3 regions of the Allohahella marinimesophila genome follow, and region 3 is predicted to be linked to each of the others. Evidence: predicted binding sites of a transcription regulator. Region 3 holds the regulator's gene; each other region holds the start of a gene.
The links. Region 3 encodes LexA, which represses DNA repair genes until DNA is damaged. Its sites were predicted from a motif close to TACTGTNTANNTANACAGTA; they were not measured.
Positions count from the first base shown of each region.

Region 1: a site for LexA is predicted at 3,635-3,654, ahead of uvrD (DNA helicase II). Genes of this name have one in related genera too.
Region 2: a site for LexA is predicted at 3,759-3,778, ahead of ABD735_RS03820 (putative DNA modification/repair radical SAM protein). Genes of this name have one in related genera too.

Region 1 is NZ_BAABBO010000014.1:114,506-120,229, reverse strand. It holds gene ppnN (nucleotide 5'-monophosphate nucleosidase PpnN) at 1-926, opposite strand, end outside; gene ABD735_RS15580 (DUF6482 family protein) at 952-1,188, opposite strand; gene ABD735_RS15575 (iron-containing alcohol dehydrogenase) at 1,310-3,091, opposite strand; gene ABD735_RS15570 (PA3496 family putative envelope integrity protein) at 3,264-3,482, opposite strand; gene uvrD (DNA helicase II) at 3,692-5,724, shown strand, end outside.
Region 2 is NZ_BAABBO010000001.1:847,885-853,608, forward strand. It holds gene ABD735_RS03800 (alpha/beta fold hydrolase) at 1-406, opposite strand, end outside; gene aspS (aspartate--tRNA ligase) at 553-2,343, shown strand; gene ruvC (crossover junction endodeoxyribonuclease RuvC) at 2,356-2,883, shown strand; gene ABD735_RS03815 (VC0807 family protein) at 2,889-3,602, opposite strand; gene ABD735_RS03820 (putative DNA modification/repair radical SAM protein) at 3,806-5,092, shown strand; gene ABD735_RS03825 (UdgX family uracil-DNA binding protein) at 5,138-5,724, shown strand, end outside.
Region 3 is NZ_BAABBO010000024.1:28-5,751, forward strand. It holds gene ABD735_RS19685 (DUF1329 domain-containing protein) at 43-1,452, opposite strand; gene ABD735_RS19690 (DUF6586 family protein) at 1,617-2,123, shown strand; gene ABD735_RS19695 (hypothetical protein) at 2,166-2,558, shown strand; gene lexA (transcriptional repressor LexA) at 2,592-3,194, opposite strand; gene ABD735_RS19705 (DUF2788 domain-containing protein) at 3,353-3,562, shown strand; gene ABD735_RS19710 (BatD family protein) at 3,580-5,412, opposite strand; gene ABD735_RS19715 (VWA domain-containing protein) at 5,444-5,724, opposite strand, start outside.

The sequences.
Region 1 (5,724 bases), on a different contig from region 3:
TAGGTTTCCGACGCTTTGTTTCCCGAAAATATCAGCGGGAAGGGAAGCTTGGCATTGCGTGGATTCAGCAGGACGCCCAGCAGGTACAGGATCTCTTCAGCAGTCCCGGCGCCACCAGGGAATACGACAATACTATGAGCAATACGAACGAAAGCCTCGAGACGTTTTTCGATATCAGGAAGGATGACGAGCTCGTTCACGATAGGGTTTGGCGACTCTGCGGCGATGATGCCGGGCTCAGTGACGCCGAGATACCGGCCGTTGCGAATCCGCTGTTTGGCATGGGCAATGGTGGCGCCTTTCATTGGACCCTTCATGGCGCCAGGTCCACAGCCAGTGCAGATATCAAAGCCACGAATACCAAGTGAGTGGCCAACCTCCTTTGTGAAATCGTATTCTTCACGGCTGATTGAGTGGCCGCCCCAGCAGACAACGAGATTGGGTGTGCGGCGCGGCACCAGAACACCGGCATTGCGTAGAAGATCGAACACGCCATTGGTAATGGCCGAGCCCTGCACTGCAGCTGCGGCATCAGACGCTTTGGCCATTTCCGGAGGCGCAAGTGTTTCGGGGTCGAAAATCTGGCGGCCAGAGTGTGCATACACGACGTCTCTCAGCACCGCATAGAGCTGTTCCTTGATACCGAGTACGAGCTTGCCGTCAACGAAAGCAGACGCTGGGGCGTTGATCAATTCGAGCTTGATACCACGGGGCTGCTGAATGACCTGGATGTCAAAGTCGTGGAAGAGGCGCTCGATTTCATGCGGGTTATCACTCAACTCCCCACTGTTCAGAACGGCAAGCGCGCAATTTCGGAAAAGCTGGTGAAGCCCGCCCTGACTGGTGTCTCTGAGTTGTTCGACCTCGGCCTGGGACAGCAGGTCCATGCTGCCCTCGGGGGTAATTCTGGCGGTTACTTTCTGCATCAGTGAGTCAAGCCGGGCATGTCGTTCAGATTTCCTCGTACGGTGAGTCGAAGACCAGTTTGTAGGCCGGAATGCGAAGCGATTCAAGCGATTCCTTCACATGATAGACGCCGGCGTAGGTTCTTGGCGACCCATTGTCGTTCAAGAGTAGTTCCGTATGGTCGGCAAACGCGGCTTCTACGAGATAGATATCACCTTCGTTGGTAATGATATTGATGTGACGCAGGTCGTCCTGCCGGGCTCTGAGCTGATTGAGGTTCATGATCGTGGTTCCGCTATGATTCGCATGTTGAAGGTACGACATCTGAAAACGGCTACAGGAAACAACAGCAATGGCCGTTTATTTGTAGACGACGCTGAGATCTCATTAGATCAACGTCTCATCACCCCGCTGGGGCCAGAATGAGATGGCCGTGGCCATGACTCTTGAGGTGTTCGGGATATAGTTCGTAAGCTGGCTTGAGTATCGGCAGTAGCTTGACGGCTTTGGGAACATTGCCTTTTGACGTGACCTGGCGCCTCGTGAGCGCGGTCAGGAAATTGGCCTTGCCCTGCCAGAAAGCATGGGCGAAATCAGCTTTCATGCTCATCGTCACTTCAGGTACACCGTCGAAGACATCGCCGAGAAAGAGAACAACCTCACTGCCTGACGCATCCAGTGTGATCACGGCTTTAGGATCGCTGTAGCGAAACTGTACGACCAGGTTGGAGTTCAGCAGGCGGGGCCCGAGCTCCTCATTCTCGATGAGTGACTTGTAGAAATTACCCAGCACGTCGTAGATCATGGCCGAATCCGTAAACACGCGGGCCTTCTCCGGCGCTTTGCCGTCAGCTGCGGCTACCGAAGCGGTGACTGGAGGCAGATAACTGACTGGTGAGGGCTTGCGGGCGTGTAGTGTCTTGAGTACGGCTGCCACGCTGTCCGCCGTTACCTCCTTCGGGTTGTATAGCATCGAGCCATCCATCATGGCGGCTTCGACGACGAGGTCGAACTTCGCGAAATCTGTATCCACCCCCGCATTGACAAGGTTCAGGGGCAAAGCGGCCACCGTCGCCAGCTGGCCGAGCAATTCACGTATACGGGCCACTGCTGCGTGGGCTTCGGCCTTTCTGACGATATCATCGACGAAGCGACCCTTGTCGACAATGGCCCCCATCTTTCGGAGGCCTGCCAGATTCAGCAAGTTTCTCGCCGTGGCGACCGGTTTCGGTAGCTCGATTCTCATCGCTTCGGCAACATCGGCGTAGCGGCTACTGCAAGTCGACATGTTGTAAGTCATGACTTCGGGCAGTACGAGCGCGTTAGCAAGGCCGTGTGGAATGTGATAAACGCCACCCAGGGCATGTGAGATGCCATGAACCATACCGACCATTGACTGCGTGAAGGCCATGCCAGCCAGGCACGAGGCCACCAGCATACGGCCTCTGAACTCGAGGTTCGCTGGCTCGCGGCAGGCATCCAGCAGGCTGTCGTTGACCAGCCTGATGACGTAGAGGGCCAGCGCGTCAGAAGCGGGCTGGGCCTCGCGGCTGACATAGGCTTCTATCGCGTGGGTCAGCGCGTCCATACCGGTCGCAGCAGTGAGCCCTGGCGGCATGCTTGTGGTCAGGGTCGGATCGAGGATGGCGAGTTGGGGGAAGAACTGGGTTTCCGCGAACGGTAGTTTGATGTTCTTTTCAGGGTCGGCAATGATGGCGACCTTGGTGACCTCAGAGCCGGTGCCCGCGGTAGTGGGAATGAGTATCAAGGGCAGAAGTTCGGCGTCTCCGAGCAGGTAGGCGCCCATGTGGTCTTCCGCGCGACCGCCCTTGACGGCCAGTATGTTGGCCACTTTGGCGGTATCCATCACGCTGCCGCCGCCGAGACCGATGATCATATTGCAGCGACTGCTTCTGATGCGTTCAGCGCAGCGCTCGACTGTGGCAATCGTGGAATTGGCGGGCACATCGGAGAAGACTTCACCAATGACCACATTCTTGCCGGCCAAACTGGCCTTGAGGCGATCGGCCAAGCCGAGATCCACAATGACGCCATCGGTGACGAGCATGGCCTTTCTCAGGCCGAAACCGGCTATCGCCTCATCCAGATCATCTACGATATTCGCGCCGTAGATCACCCGGGAAGGCATCGAAAACTCGAAAAATTCTGGGAGCTTGGCTGGCATTTCGAAACCCTATTGTTGTTGTATTTGGTATCTCGTCCGAAGCGCCTCCGGGTTATGGCGAAGAGAGTAAAACGCGCAGTGGACCTACGCAGTATAGCAGCGCGCAGTATGTGCGCCGTAGAGCCCGATGACGACGACCAGTCGAACAGCCAATCGAATGGTCGCGATGCGCCTACTCGTCGAAGTCGAAGGCGTAATCGTCGGTGCTGGAGTGAAGCCGCTTTAGCTCCATGTAATCCTCGATAGCCCGACGGGTCTCAAGCTTGCGAGTGGCGCTGGGCCGGTCCTTGCGTCCACCTTCGTCTGCTGAAGGATCGTCGCTGTTCATTTTGGAGGAAGACTTCTGGAAGTCCATGAAGAGGTTCGAAGCAAAGTCTGTAGTTTGTGTCATAGGAGTGCGATGCTGCCTTTTATTGTAATTGGTCAAAATCGTATGTGTCGTACAGAACTCAGGACACTTGCTCAATGCCCGGTGTAACTTTACAACATAAACTGTGAAACGGCAGCTAAAAAAGTAGAAGAGTCAAACCCATTTACAAGCACCGCTGTATTTTTGTACAGTGTGCCTTTTGCCGATTGGACGGGCCGAACATTTTGAACATGGATATCAGTCAGATCGTTGACGGCCTGAATGGCCCGCAGCGGGAAGCCGTCACCTCGGACAGTCAGCATCTCCTCGTATTGGCCGGAGCCGGGAGTGGCAAGACCCGGGTGCTCGTCCACCGCATCGTCTATGTTATGAGGGCGCAGGGGCTTCAACCGCAGGAAGTGCTTGCCGTGACCTTTACTAACAAGGCTGCGCGGGAAATGCGTCACCGGCTCGAACCCATGCTGTCGGGCCCGGTACGGAACCTATGGGTCGGCACTTTCCATGGCATCGCCCACCGCCTGCTGCGGTACCACTGGAAAGAAGCCGGACTACCAGAAAACTTCCAGGTCATCGATTCGGATGACCAGCTCCGGCTGGTAAAGCGGGTGATCAAGGAGCTGCAGATTGATGAAGCCAGTTTCGCGCCCCGCGAAGCTGCGGGGTTCATCAACCGGCAAAAGGATGAGGGCTTGCGGGCGGGCAGCGTGCCTGAGGGCGATCGCATCTGGCAGGCCACCATGAAGCGCATTTATCTCGCCTACGAAAAAGCTTGCATGAAAGCCGGCATTGTCGACTTCGGTGAGCTGCTGCTGCGAAGTCATGAGTTGTGGTTGCATCAGCCAACTATTCTCGCTCGCTACCAGCAGCGTTTCCGTCACCTGCTCGTGGACGAGTTTCAGGACACCAATACGATTCAATACGCGTGGCTCAGGGTGCTCGCCGGCCGGCAGGCGGCTGTGACAGTCGTAGGCGACGATGACCAGTCCATTTATGGCTGGCGTGGGGCGAAAATCGAGAACATTCTGTCGTTCCAGACTGACATGGGCTCGACCGAAGTCGTGAGGCTTGAGCAGAACTACCGCTCTACCGGGAATATTCTCAAGGCGGCCAATGCTGTCATCAACAACAACCCCTCGCGGCTAGGGAAGTCGCTATGGACCGACGCCGGTGATGGCGATCCCATAGACGTCTATGCCGCCTTCAATGAGCAGGATGAAGCCAACTATATAGTCGAGACGATCCAGACGGCTTTGACTGAAGAGCGTGCGCTGCAGGACATCGCCATTCTGTATCGGTCGAATGCCCAGTCCCGGGTCATCGAGGAAGCCCTGGTCAGGCATGGCGTGGCTTATCGCGTCTACGGTGGCCTCAGGTTTTATGATCGTCTGGAGATCCGCAATGCCTTGGCCTATCTGCGGCTGCTCCGTCTGCCCCAGGACGACGCCGCTTTCGAGCGCATCGTGAATATCCCTCCTCGTGGTATCGGCGCAAAGACGCTCGCTCAGATTCGCTCCGAGAGTGCTGCCGGTGGGGGGTCGCTGTGGCAGGCGAGCATCGACCTGCTGCAGCGCGGCGAGATCAAGGGCAAGGCTCAGAAGGGCCTTGCACAGCTGGTTGAGGTCATTATCGAATTACAGCAGTTGTCTACCGAGGTCAGCCTCAAAAAGCTGGTCAAGGCGGCGCTCGACAAGACGGGCCTGCTTCAGTTTCACGCGACAGAAAAAGGTGACAAGGGCGAGATGCGCCGTGAAAACCTGGAGGAAATGGTGAACGCGGTAGCTGAATATGACGAAAGTGCGGACGAGCCGCTGGCTGAGTTTCTCGCCAACGCGGCGCTCGATGCCGGCGAGCAACAGGCCAATGAGGAACAGGATGCTGTGCAGCTCATGACCCTGCATAGCGCGAAGGGCCTGGAGTTTCCGCTGGTCTTCCTGGTAGGCCTGGAAGAGGGTCTGTTTCCTCATGCCATGTCGCTTGAGGAGGTCGGTCGGCTGGAAGAGGAGCGTCGTCTCTGCTACGTCGGCGTGACCCGTGCCATGAGCAAGCTGGTGCTGACCTTTGCTGAGTGCCGACGCTTGTACGGTCAGGACAAATATAATCCGGTATCGCGTTTCGTTCGTGAAATACCCACGGAATGTTTACAGGAAGTCAGACTTCATTCTCTGGTGACCAAGCCGATGTTCGGCCAGCGTACCCGCTTCGACAGCCTGCCCGGTCAGGCTGCGCACATGAGGCCAAGTGTGGATTCGGGCATCTTCGTTCC
Region 2 (5,724 bases), on a different contig from region 3:
CTAGGGTGCCCAGATATCGGGTCCCGAGTTGATTCCAGTAATAGACATTCTCTTCTTCGCGCCCATCCACTGTGCCACCAATGCTGATAACGGCTGATACAAGATCCTGACGCTGGCTGGCGTAATACAGGGCGGTGAGTGCGCCGGTGGAATGCCCGAAGAGCACGACGGGCCGGCTGGCCAGTTGCTCCGGTTCCAGTTGCTCGGCAAGTTGTCGATCGATCGACTCCAGTACCAGGGCCTTGTCGTAGTGCTGACCTTCCTGCAGGGCGGGCTCGGGATAATGACCCGGCAGCGATAGCGGGACGCAGTCGCCAAACTGCCGCAGATGACGCAGGGTTTCCCGACTCCAACTGCTGATGGGCATGAACAGGCCCGGTAGAAGAACGATGAGCGGTTTCTGCATTTTTAGCTCCATTTCAGGGCTTGTTGTTCTTATTACACTCATTCTAGTGTCGAGCTGCTCCGAATTCCAAACTCAGGACTGCAATTGGCGCATGGAGCGTTTATACTAGCACGCTTTTTAACGGCGCCTGCGAACGGGACATTCCAATGCAAAGTCAATTCAGCCGCAGTCATTACTGTGGTGCCATATCCGAATCCAACGTCGATGAAACCGTCACCCTTTGCGGCTGGGTTCACCGCAGGCGCGACCACGGCGGCGTTATCTTCCTCGACCTGCGTGACCGCGACGGCATCGCCCAGATCGTGGTCGATCCCGACACCGCCGAAGCCTTCTCGCTTGCTGAGAAAGTACGCAGTGAATATGTCCTGGCGATCACTGGTCGTGTGCGTACCCGACCTGCCGGTACCGAGAACAAGGACATGTCCACAGGACGTGTCGAAGTGCTCGCGAAAAATGTCGAGTTGTTGAGTTCGGCGCAAACGCCGCCATTCCCGCTCGACGACTATGTCGACGTTGGCGAGGAAGTCCGCCTAAAGTACCGTTATCTCGATCTGCGACGTCCGGAAATGCTGGACAAGCTGCGGCTGCGCTCAAAGGTCTCGACCTTTATTCGCAACTTCCTCGACCAGCAGGGCTTCATCGATGTGGAAACACCGATACTGACCCGAGCCACCCCTGAAGGTGCGCGTGATTATCTGGTGCCAAGCCGCACGCATCCCGGCAGCTTCTTTGCGCTGCCGCAGAGCCCACAGCTGTTCAAGCAGTTGCTGATGATGTCCGGCGTCGATCGTTATTACCAGATCGCCAAGTGCTTCCGTGACGAAGACCTTCGTGCCGACCGTCAGCCCGAGTTCACCCAGGTGGACATCGAAACCTCCTTCATGAATGAGCTTGAAATCATTGAGCTGACCCAGGCCATGATCGTCGATCTGTTCAAGACCGTGCTTGATGTCGATCTCGGCGAGTTCCCACGCATGCCTTATGCCGAGGCCATGCAGCGCTACGGCAGCGACAAGCCGGATTTGCGTATCCCGCTGGAACTGGTTGATGTGGCGGATCTGCTCAAGGATGCCGAGTTCAAGGTCTTCTCTGGTCCGGCAAACGATCCTGAGGGCAGGGTAGCTGCGCTGAAGATCCCGGCCGGTAACGAGCTGTCCCGCAAGCAGATCGATGACTACACCAAGTTCGTCGGCATCTATGGCGCGCGTGGTCTGGCCTATATCAAGGTCAACGACAAGGCTGCCGGGGCTGAAGGCCTGCAGTCGCCGATCGTCAAGCACATCCCTGAAGCGGCTATCAGCGAAATTTTCAGCCGCACCGGTGCAGAGAATGGCGACCTGATTTTCTTTGGTGCCGACAAGTCCACTGTCGTCAATGAAGCTTTGGGCGCCCTTCGTGTGAAGATCGGCCAGGATCGAAATCTGTATACCAAAGCCTGGGCACCATGCTGGGTTGTCGACTTCCCGATGTTCGAAAAAACCGACAAGGGCGCATGGACGCCACTGCATCACCCGTTCACTGCACCATCCTGTTCACCAGAAATGCTGGCAGAAAGCCCGGGCACTGCACTCAGCCGAGCCTACGATATGGTTCTGAACGGCACGGAGCTTGGTGGTGGGTCGATTCGTATCCACGATCGCGCCATGCAGCAGAAGGTGCTGGAGATTCTCGGTATCGGTGAAGAAGAAGCGGCTGACAAGTTCGGCTTCCTGCTCGACGCCCTGAAATACGGTGCGCCGCCGCACGGTGGTCTGGCCTTCGGTCTGGACCGTCTGGTCATGCTGATGACGGGTGCACAATCGATCCGTGAGGTGATTGCATTTCCGAAGACCCAGAGTGCGATGTGTGTGCTTACCCAGGCGCCGGGCAAGGTCGAAGATCGCCACCTCAAGGAACTATCGATTCGCCTGCGTGCGAAAGAAGTCCCAGGCGCTTAGTAGCGACGTTCAGTGATCATTCTCGGGATCGATCCCGGCTCGCGCATTACCGGCTATGGCCTGATTCAGGCCCAGCACAACAAGCCGGTGTATGTCGCGAGTGGATGCATCAGAGTGCAGGGCGATACGTTGGCAGCCCGTCTGCAGTGTGTGTTTCGTTCAGTGGCACAGGTCATCCAGATGTACCAGCCGGAAACTGCTGCCATCGAAAAGGTCTTCATGGCGAAAAATGCCGATAGCGCGCTGAAGCTGGGGCAGGCCAGGGGCGCGGCTATTCTCGCTATGGCTGAAGCTGGGCTGGAAGTCGGGGAATATTCGGCAACCAAGGTCAAGCAGGCCATGACTGGCACGGGCGCCGCGACCAAGGCGCAGATGCAACATATGGTGCAAGCTGTGCTGCGGCTCGACGCCACCCCTCAGGCCGATGCGGCCGACGCCCTATCGATCGCCATCTGCCACCTGCATACAACCCATAGTCTGAGCGTGCTGCGCGCGAGCAGTGAACGCGTCAGCAGTTTTGGCCGCGGCCGACTGCGTTAAAGGTCTTAATGCTGCTTGAGAATATCGTCAAGCTTGAGGCCGGTCAGTAGCTTGATCTGCTTGATCAGATACCAGAGCCCTATCATCAGGACGATCATGCTGGGTAAGGCAATGACAGGGAAACTCAGTGCGGTCATCTTGCCCAGTTCTTCACTGTAGGCTGACGTCCCTGGCGGGCTCACCAGTACGATTTTCGCCAGCATGTAATTCAGTATCGCTGACAGGAAAAACGAGCCTGCCACGATAGAGGCCACGTTCCACAGTTTTCCCTGGAATTCCTCTTCCTTGCCATTCTCCGCCAATATCTGATGCAGCTTGTCTACCTGCATGATCTGGTCGTTGAACAGAAAGATCTTCACCAGTGGGAACTTCGTTTTCTGGGAGATCAGCACGGCCAGTCCGATCAGGGCCGGAATGGCGGCTTCCTTGATCGCGATGTATTCAGGATCCAGCTTCAGCAGGCTCATGCCACCCGTCAGAAAGACGCTGATGATACCCAGCACCGAAAAGAAATTGGTCTTCTGCGATTTGCTGTAGTCGTAAAGGCCGTAGCCGATAGGGAAGGCCAGGGCGACCACGATGCTCACCATTGGGCCGAGCGAATCCTCACCACTGAACTTCGAGAGGATGATGACCGGAATAATGATATTGAAGAGCAGGTTCTGCAGCATGCCGCCGCGGTGGGCGGGCTTCTCGGCACTCGTTGTTTCGTCTGTCATGGACAATAGCTACGATTGAATGGGCTTGATATGCCGGCTGTCTAGGCGCGGCTGCAAAGAATATACCTGGCAAAGTCTATCAGAAAGAACGCCGAGATGATGAAAAGACTTCCCCGATCTTGTCACTTTAGCTTGAACGCCTTTACATTAGGTGGATACTGTACAAGAATACAGTAGTGTGCGAAAAGTGCGAGTATCTGTGAATGGAGCTGATTCAAAAGCTGGCAATATTGGCTGATGCGGCGAAATACGATGTGTCCTGTTCAAGTAGTGGCGCAGGCAAGAAAGCTGCCGGCAAGGGTAAAGGTTTCGGCTCGACGGAAGGTATGGGTATATGCCATAGCTATACCCCGGACGGCCGCTGTATATCTTTGTTGAAAATTCTGCTCACCAATTTCTGCATCTACGAATGCAGCTATTGTGTAAATCGCAGTTCAAGCAATGTCGCTCGAGCCCGTTTCACGGTAGATGAGGTGGTTCAGCTGACAGTTTCGTTTTACAAGCGGAACTATATTGAAGGCCTGTTTCTCAGTTCCGGCATTATCCAGTCCGCTGACTACACGATGGAACAGATGCTGGAGGTGGCCAAAAAGCTTCGGGAGGAGGAGGGGTTTCACGGATACATCCATCTCAAATCCATCCCCGAGGCGTCCCAGCATCTTATAGATGAGGCCGGAAAATACGCTGATCGGCTGAGTATCAATATCGAACTGCCCAGGCAAGAGTCGCTTCAGCAATTTGCGCCCGAGAAAGACCTGCATCAGATCCGTTCCGCCATGGCGAAAGTGCGGCTAAAACGGGATGACACCAGGGAAGAGAATTCGGCAAAGCAGAAACATGGTGGTTCTCGGCGCGTGAAGTTGGAGCGATTCGTGCCTGCAGGGCAGAGCACACAGATGATCATCGGGGCTGACTCTTCAAACGATATCGATATTCTCTCTACCAGTTCAAATCTCTATCATGCCTACGACCTGAAGCGCGTTTATTACTCTGCATTCAGTCCCATCCCCCATGCTTCGCGGCAGTTGCCCGTCAAGCCGCCGCCACTGGTGCGGGAAAACCGCTTATATCAGGCTGACTGGCTCTTGCGATTCTACCAGTTTCGAGTTGAGGAAATTGTGCCTCCGGAATCGGGTGAGTTGGAACTGGATATCGACCCGAAGCTATCCTGGGCACTGAGGAACCGTCAGCATTTTCCAGTCGATATCAATCGTGCCTCTCGATATTGGCTCTTGCGCATTCCTGGCATAGGCACCAGATCGGTGGAGCGAATTCTGACAAGCCGACGCTTTCATGCGCTCCGCCTGAATGATCTGGCAAAGATGCGTGTGTCGCTCAAGAAAGTACGGCCTTTCATTGTCGCGCAGGATTATCGTCCCGCTTCCACGCTGGTTGATTCACTAACGCTCAAGGCGTCGTTTTTACCGCCTCCTCGGCAAGCCTCTCTGGCGCCAAGTGGTGTTGGAGAGCAATTAGCGCTGTTCGGTTAGCTGGTGACTTCATCATGTGAGCGTCTTTACGGAGCCGGATGAACCATGTCGAGTATCTCAACGTTTGAGCAGTGGCGGGAGCGAGCGCGAGAATTATTGAACGCGCGCGTTCCGCCGGAAGCCGTCAACTGGGAGGATAGTCAGCAGCAATCGCTATGGGATAGCACGCCGCTGATGTCCGATCATGAGTCCCGCGCTCGCGTTCCGTCCAGGTTTATGACTGTCGCTCAGAAGGTCGCGTGCCACCGTTCTGGCGATAAATGGGCGCTACTGTATCGAGTACTGTGGAGGCTGGTGCACGGCGAGCGGGATCTGTTGGAATTCACTATTGATCCTGATGTCGATGAGCTGAGAAAACGTGCCCAGGTCGTGCACCGTGCCGCCCACAAAATGAAAGCGTTTCTTCGCTTCACGCCGCTCGGCAGCGTTTCGCCTGAAGCACTCGATCTCGCTGAGCCGGCTGATCCAAGGCTAGCCAGAGCGCATTGGGCTGCCTGGTTCGAGCCCCTGCATCTGGTGCTGCCACTGACCGCACCCTTCTTCGCTCGCCGCTTCCCGAATATGCACTGGAGTATTTTTACGCCAGACGGTGCAGCTCACCACGAAGGCGGTCACGTAAGCTTCGTGGCGGG
Region 3 (5,724 bases):
CAAGGAGCCGCTTTTTTTTACCTGATGATATCACTCGCTGTGTTAGCGCTTCGCATCTCGACGCACAGCTGAGGTGGAGAAGTCCTGCTCTTTCAGTCGCGGTTCGAAATCTCTAGGTCGCTCCTTGTTGTCCAGGCCCTCCACGAAGTATCTGCCGCTGTCCAGATCGTAAGTGACCTCTGCGGTGGTCCAGGGTACTGGTACGGTGTAATAATTGATCATATGGCCTTCGGCGAAGCGGGTAAGCTCCCCATCGTCGTTATGGCCTTCTTCCAGTACAACCTGCCAGGAGTCTTCATCGAAGTATAAAGTTCGCTTGGCAAACGCATGTTGTATGCCAGTCCGGCGCTCACCTTCAACTACCCAGACCCGGTGCAACTCGTAGCGCGTAAGGTCCTGATTGATATGACCCTTGCGGATAATGTCGCTTTCTCCGACATTACCTGAGTGCAGCTTATAAGCGTTGTAGGGAATCAAGATTTCCTTTTTGCCAACGAGACTCCATTCGTACTGGTCTGGAGCTCCGTTGTACATATCTATCTGGTCTATGAATTTGAGACCCTGGCTATTGGGAAACTCAGCGTCGTAGGCGAGATAGGGTGAGCGACGCAGACGACGCTCGCCGGCAACATACCGCCAGGCCTTGCGCGGTGAAGCGACCAGGTCGACGGATTCATGGATGAGGTTGATGGTGCCAGCCAGTTTCGCAGGAGCCAGCACTTCTGTCTTCAGCATGAACAGGTTGTTATCAATCTCGCGAATAGTCGCGCCTTCCGTGCTGTAGTTGAACAGGTATTCCTGCGAATACAGGATGGTGTTTGCAGCGCCATCCGGGCCGACTGTCGAAAACCCCGTTCGCATCGCGACTTCTTCTCCGCGAAAGCGCAGAACATGGTTCCAGACAATTTCTACAGCTTCCTGCGGAATCGGAAAGGGCGAAGTGGTGACAGCCTTGCGAACACCTGTGCCTCGCGGCATCAGCTCTGCCGTCGTGGCGTTCTTCTTCAGCGCATCGTAGACAAACTCCGGGTAGCTGGCCGAACGACGCGTAGGGTAGACGGGCATGGTATAAGTCGGATGCTTCTCGAACATGGCCTTGTGGCCTTTGGAGAGCATCGCCGCGTATTTGTCGACATTGTCAGCAGTGACCACAAAGCGCGTGCCGTCCTCTGCGTAGGGGTCGGCTTCGTGCTCGCCTTCTACATAGTTGGCAGGGGGGCTCGTAATCCCGCCTGTCCATGGAGGAATCACGCCATCTTTCGTCCCGCTCATTTCAGCACCGACTGGCGTCAGCGATGTGCCGAGCTTCTTGGCCTGCTCAGCGGACACCTTGGCCTGAACACCAACACTCGATAGGCAAAGCGCCGTCGCCGACAGCATTGCCAGGACAGCACCTTTACGTAACAGCAGCTTCGGCGAATGCGCACCGGCTTTCAAAGCGATCGAACTCATAGCATGTCCTTTCCGATTCATAGTCTGCACCTGCGAGAGGTGTAATGGCTTATCACAGAGTATAGGCAAAGAAAATCATCTTGCTATGAACGGGCAGCGTGAAGATTTTGATATACTTCAACGCAGGCAGGCTTGGCCGTAGCCCACCAATAGAGGATGTTCAGATGGCAGCACCAACCCTTACAGAGTGGCAATCGTTCATCAGCGCAAATATCTTCGGCGCAGAGCAGATGCAATTGCAGCAGCAAAAGGTCGACTCCCGGGCGCTACAGGACATTCATGAACGTGCCGCCTTGTTGTTTTTGCAGATGGCCTGGACCGGGCTGCTGCAATCGCTCGCCCGCCAGCAGGGTCTTCAGCTTGAGCGGCCCTCTCTCGATGCGCTAGAGCAGGAAATTGGACATGGCACTGCCGAAACGGGCGTATTGCGAAACCTGTTGGCAGAGCGGGATTCATGGCTGACGCTGATGCTCGAGGCTATAGCAGAGGTCAGTAGTGCTCATGCCGGCCAGGGCGCATCGAGAGAAAATGGCGTATCATCAGATGAAGAGGGGGGCGATGGTCTCATCGCCATGGTTGATCTTGGCGCGTCGTCGAGAGATCTCGCACGCTGGTCTGGAAGCCTGCGTGCCCTCGTATATCAACTGGAGAGTTCCAGCCTTGAATGCTGAAAATCAGCCCTCATAATGTGTCTACACATGTAGGAGATGACTATGCCTTCAGCACTATTTGAAATCATTCAGCTGTCGAATGGTAGCTTTGCACTTCAACAGATCGGTTCCTCCGGTGAACCCTTGCTGAAAATTGAATTCAGTGATGAAGCCAAGGCATTTCTGGAGAATCAGGACGCTCAGGTTGCTCGCGCCATGATTGGTGCTGCAATTCGGACCGTGGGGCAAATGCGGAGCTATGAGGTCACAGAGGAAACATTGTCTGCTGCGGACCTCGCCAGCAGCGTAGAAGGGTCAGATATCGATCCTGACGACGACACGGCTGTTCGGCGCGAAGCCTTCCGAAGAAAATTGGCCAGCCAGAAGGGTAGTGCGCAAAAGGATGGCAAATCGGATTATCGTCAGGTGAAGCCAGAGTCCCACTGGCTTCATTGATCTTCCGGCCTCCAGCGGACGCCGGAGGTCTGCCTAGATCGTGGTGCGTAACACGCCGATCACTTCGCCTTCAATTTCTGCGGAGCGGCTCGACAGGTCTATGCGCATTGTTTCGAAATCGCTGTTCGCTGGCTCGAGATAGAGGATATTATTTTCCTGCCGGATAGTCTTTACGGTCACTTCGTCATCAATTCGTACTACACCGATCGAGCCATTGCGAATCTCTGATGTCTTTTTGATGGCGAGAAGATCACCCTCCAGTATGCCCACGTCTTTCATGCTCAAGCCCCGTACGCGTAGCAGGAAATCTGGCAGTTGCGAGAACAGTCCTTTGTGGATATCAATGCGTTGTTCGATATTTTCAGTAGCAAGAATCGGGAATCCGGCAGCGACCGATCCAACAACTGGGACGCCGGGCTCCGGCTCATCGAGCAGTCGGATACCTCTGGAAGCCCCTGGTATCATCTCGATGGCACCTTTGCGGGCAAGCGCCTTGAGATGCTCTTCCGCTGCGTTGGCAGACTTGAAACCAATGATACCTGAGATTTCCGCACGGGTAGGCGGACGACCCTCCTCGAGAATATAAGTGCGGATCAGTTCAAGAATCTGGGCCTGGCGTCTGGTCAATCCTGTCATGAGAGATGTCCGTATACTGGTTATATAATCAATACTGTTAATGTATACACATCTCGCATGCATGTAAATACCTGAATATCAACCGGAAGCGGCCCCAAAGCCACTGGCCGTGCGCCTTGAATCCGTATCAACGCTCCTCATCTGGATCTGGATAACCAATGACCTTTCAGCAATTCGAATCCCTCAGCCTGTACGTTCTGGTTGGAGGGCTCATCATTTTCATGGGCTTCATCGTCTGGGACCTCGCCAAAAAGTCCAAGGCGGGGCGTTTTGGCACAGCGATTCTCTTTATCGCGTTGTTTCTGGGCGTGGTCGGCTTTGTGGTAAAGACCGTCCTAGTGGAGATCTTTAATGTCGGGGCTGGCTGATAGCGCAGACCCAACGCTTAGTCCCGCTGCGGAGCACGTTCACCAGGATAAAGCGACTCCGCCAGGCTTGCTGGCTGGGCATCATCGGCAGATTTGGACAGCCACTCTCCCGTGAAGTTGATGATCCTGACTTGCAGCTCGGCAGCTCTCGAATCGGCCGATCCTGTCGGACTGCCAAAACAGTGCTGCTGGAGGGTGGCAAGCTCGGCCTTGATCTTACCCAGCACCTGTTCACTACGCGCAACATTTGAGCGGCTGGTCTGCTTCTGGAGCCAGCTGGAATACACGCTGGCAAAGCTGCAGGGTGTCATGGCTTCGAACGCTGGTCGCTCCCTGCGCGCCCACTGCTGTTGAACGGATAGGCCTTCACGGGTTCCGGGTGCCTTTTCGTGGGGTGCCTGAAGCGCGCGTTGTCTGTAGTGCCAGGCCAGCCAGCCGAGTCCAAGGCACAATATCGCCAGAATCAGGCTGAGCAGTGGCCAGAACCTGCTGTACTCTCCAGCGGCAGTGGCTTCGCCAGGCGTAGCAGAATCAGGAGCCGTCACAGTCTGTCGCTCGGCGTCAGATTCGGCGCTATCTGATATCGGAGGTGGTGCGAGCGCAGCTTCGCCTGAACCACTTCCGCTCACCTCAAGTACGCGCTCAGGAAGAATGGCGACACGTTGCTCATCGTTCACCACGTCCCACCAGGGGATTCTGATTTCCGGCAATACGAAACGGCCTGGTCGTGTAGCGATCAGCGCATATTCCTGAGTTCGGACCCCGGTGATGCCGGCGGCATGCACTTCCTCGCTCGTTTCGGACTGGCCTGGATAAAGTCGCACCCCATCCGGGGTATCTACGTCGATGGGGGGCAGCGTAGCACTTTCAAGCCCGAGTCCCTGCAAGGTAATCGTCCGGGTAACCGACTCGCCGACCTGCAGCTTCGCGGTATCCGGCTCATAGGACTCCGAGACACTGAACCCCATGGCTGGAAGCCAGGTGCTGCCGCTGAATCTGGCTGGAGGATCCTTGATATCCACCGACACAGGTGGACTAGTCACCGTTTCGTAGTTGCCCCGCCCAAAGCGACGATTGACGAACCGGCCTGAAAACTTCACCGCCGGAATAGTCAGTTCACCACTGTCTTCTGCAAAAACAGCGTATTGTCGCTCCACGACCTCAAACCGTTTCCCCGCGCGCGTCTGGTTGTACTCCTTCTGCTTCTCGAGCTGCCGGAACAGCGCCCCTTTCACATTGGGGTGGGCCAGTTGTCCATCCACGAGTTCATTGCTGTAGAGCAGTTTGACGGTGAGGAGCATCTGCTCGCCAACGTAAGCGCTCTCCTTGTCTATCGTCATTTCGACCATCAGGTCACTGTCGGCCGGGTTCTTCGGCGCATCGCTGACCTTGAGCTCTATCGGATCGGTCGACTCGTCTTCAAGGCTCAGAGCGGGAATGGTGATATCGCCAGCTCGCTTCGGGCTCAGTGTATACGTCCAGGCGACCAGCGAATTGTTCACATTATTCTCAAACTGGACGCGATAGTTCTGCTGGCGATCAAGTATCTCGAAATCTTCTTCGAGCACACTGACTTCTGGGGAATCGATGTCCAGGGTATTGAGGTTGAACAGGCTGATGCCCAGCGAGGCATCGAGCTTGCTCGAAATTGTAAGCTGCACTGTTTCTCCCAGCGCCAGCTCGTTTCGATCCACCGAAGCCGTGAGCCCATCCGCAGCCATTGACGGGCTGCCGATCAGCATCAGACAGGACAGCCACAGCATAAGCAAGCCTCGGTGACGGCGGTTCAGGGCACGGTCTGATGTCGAGTAGCCATGACTGCTGCTGTTTCGATAATGCATTCTGTTCATTTCCCGATTCATTTCGCTGGTTGTCTCCCCGTTACCAGGGGTTGCTGCTTGCTGTGCCAGGTGAGGTCCGGGTTGCTGGTGCACCTGCCTCGTCCTGTCCGGATCCCGGTGCTCGCTGATCATATCGGCTGTCAGGGTTGCGGTATTGGTACAGGAACTTTCGTTGCAGCAACTCCCCGGGATCATCCGGAATCCGGCGTAGCCACTGCTCCTGCTGCTGCTCACTGAGATCATAAGTCGAGGCCTCTGCGCTAGCTGCAGCAGCATCGGGTAATTCCTCGCCGTCTCCACCTGACTGCTCGGCGGCGGCCT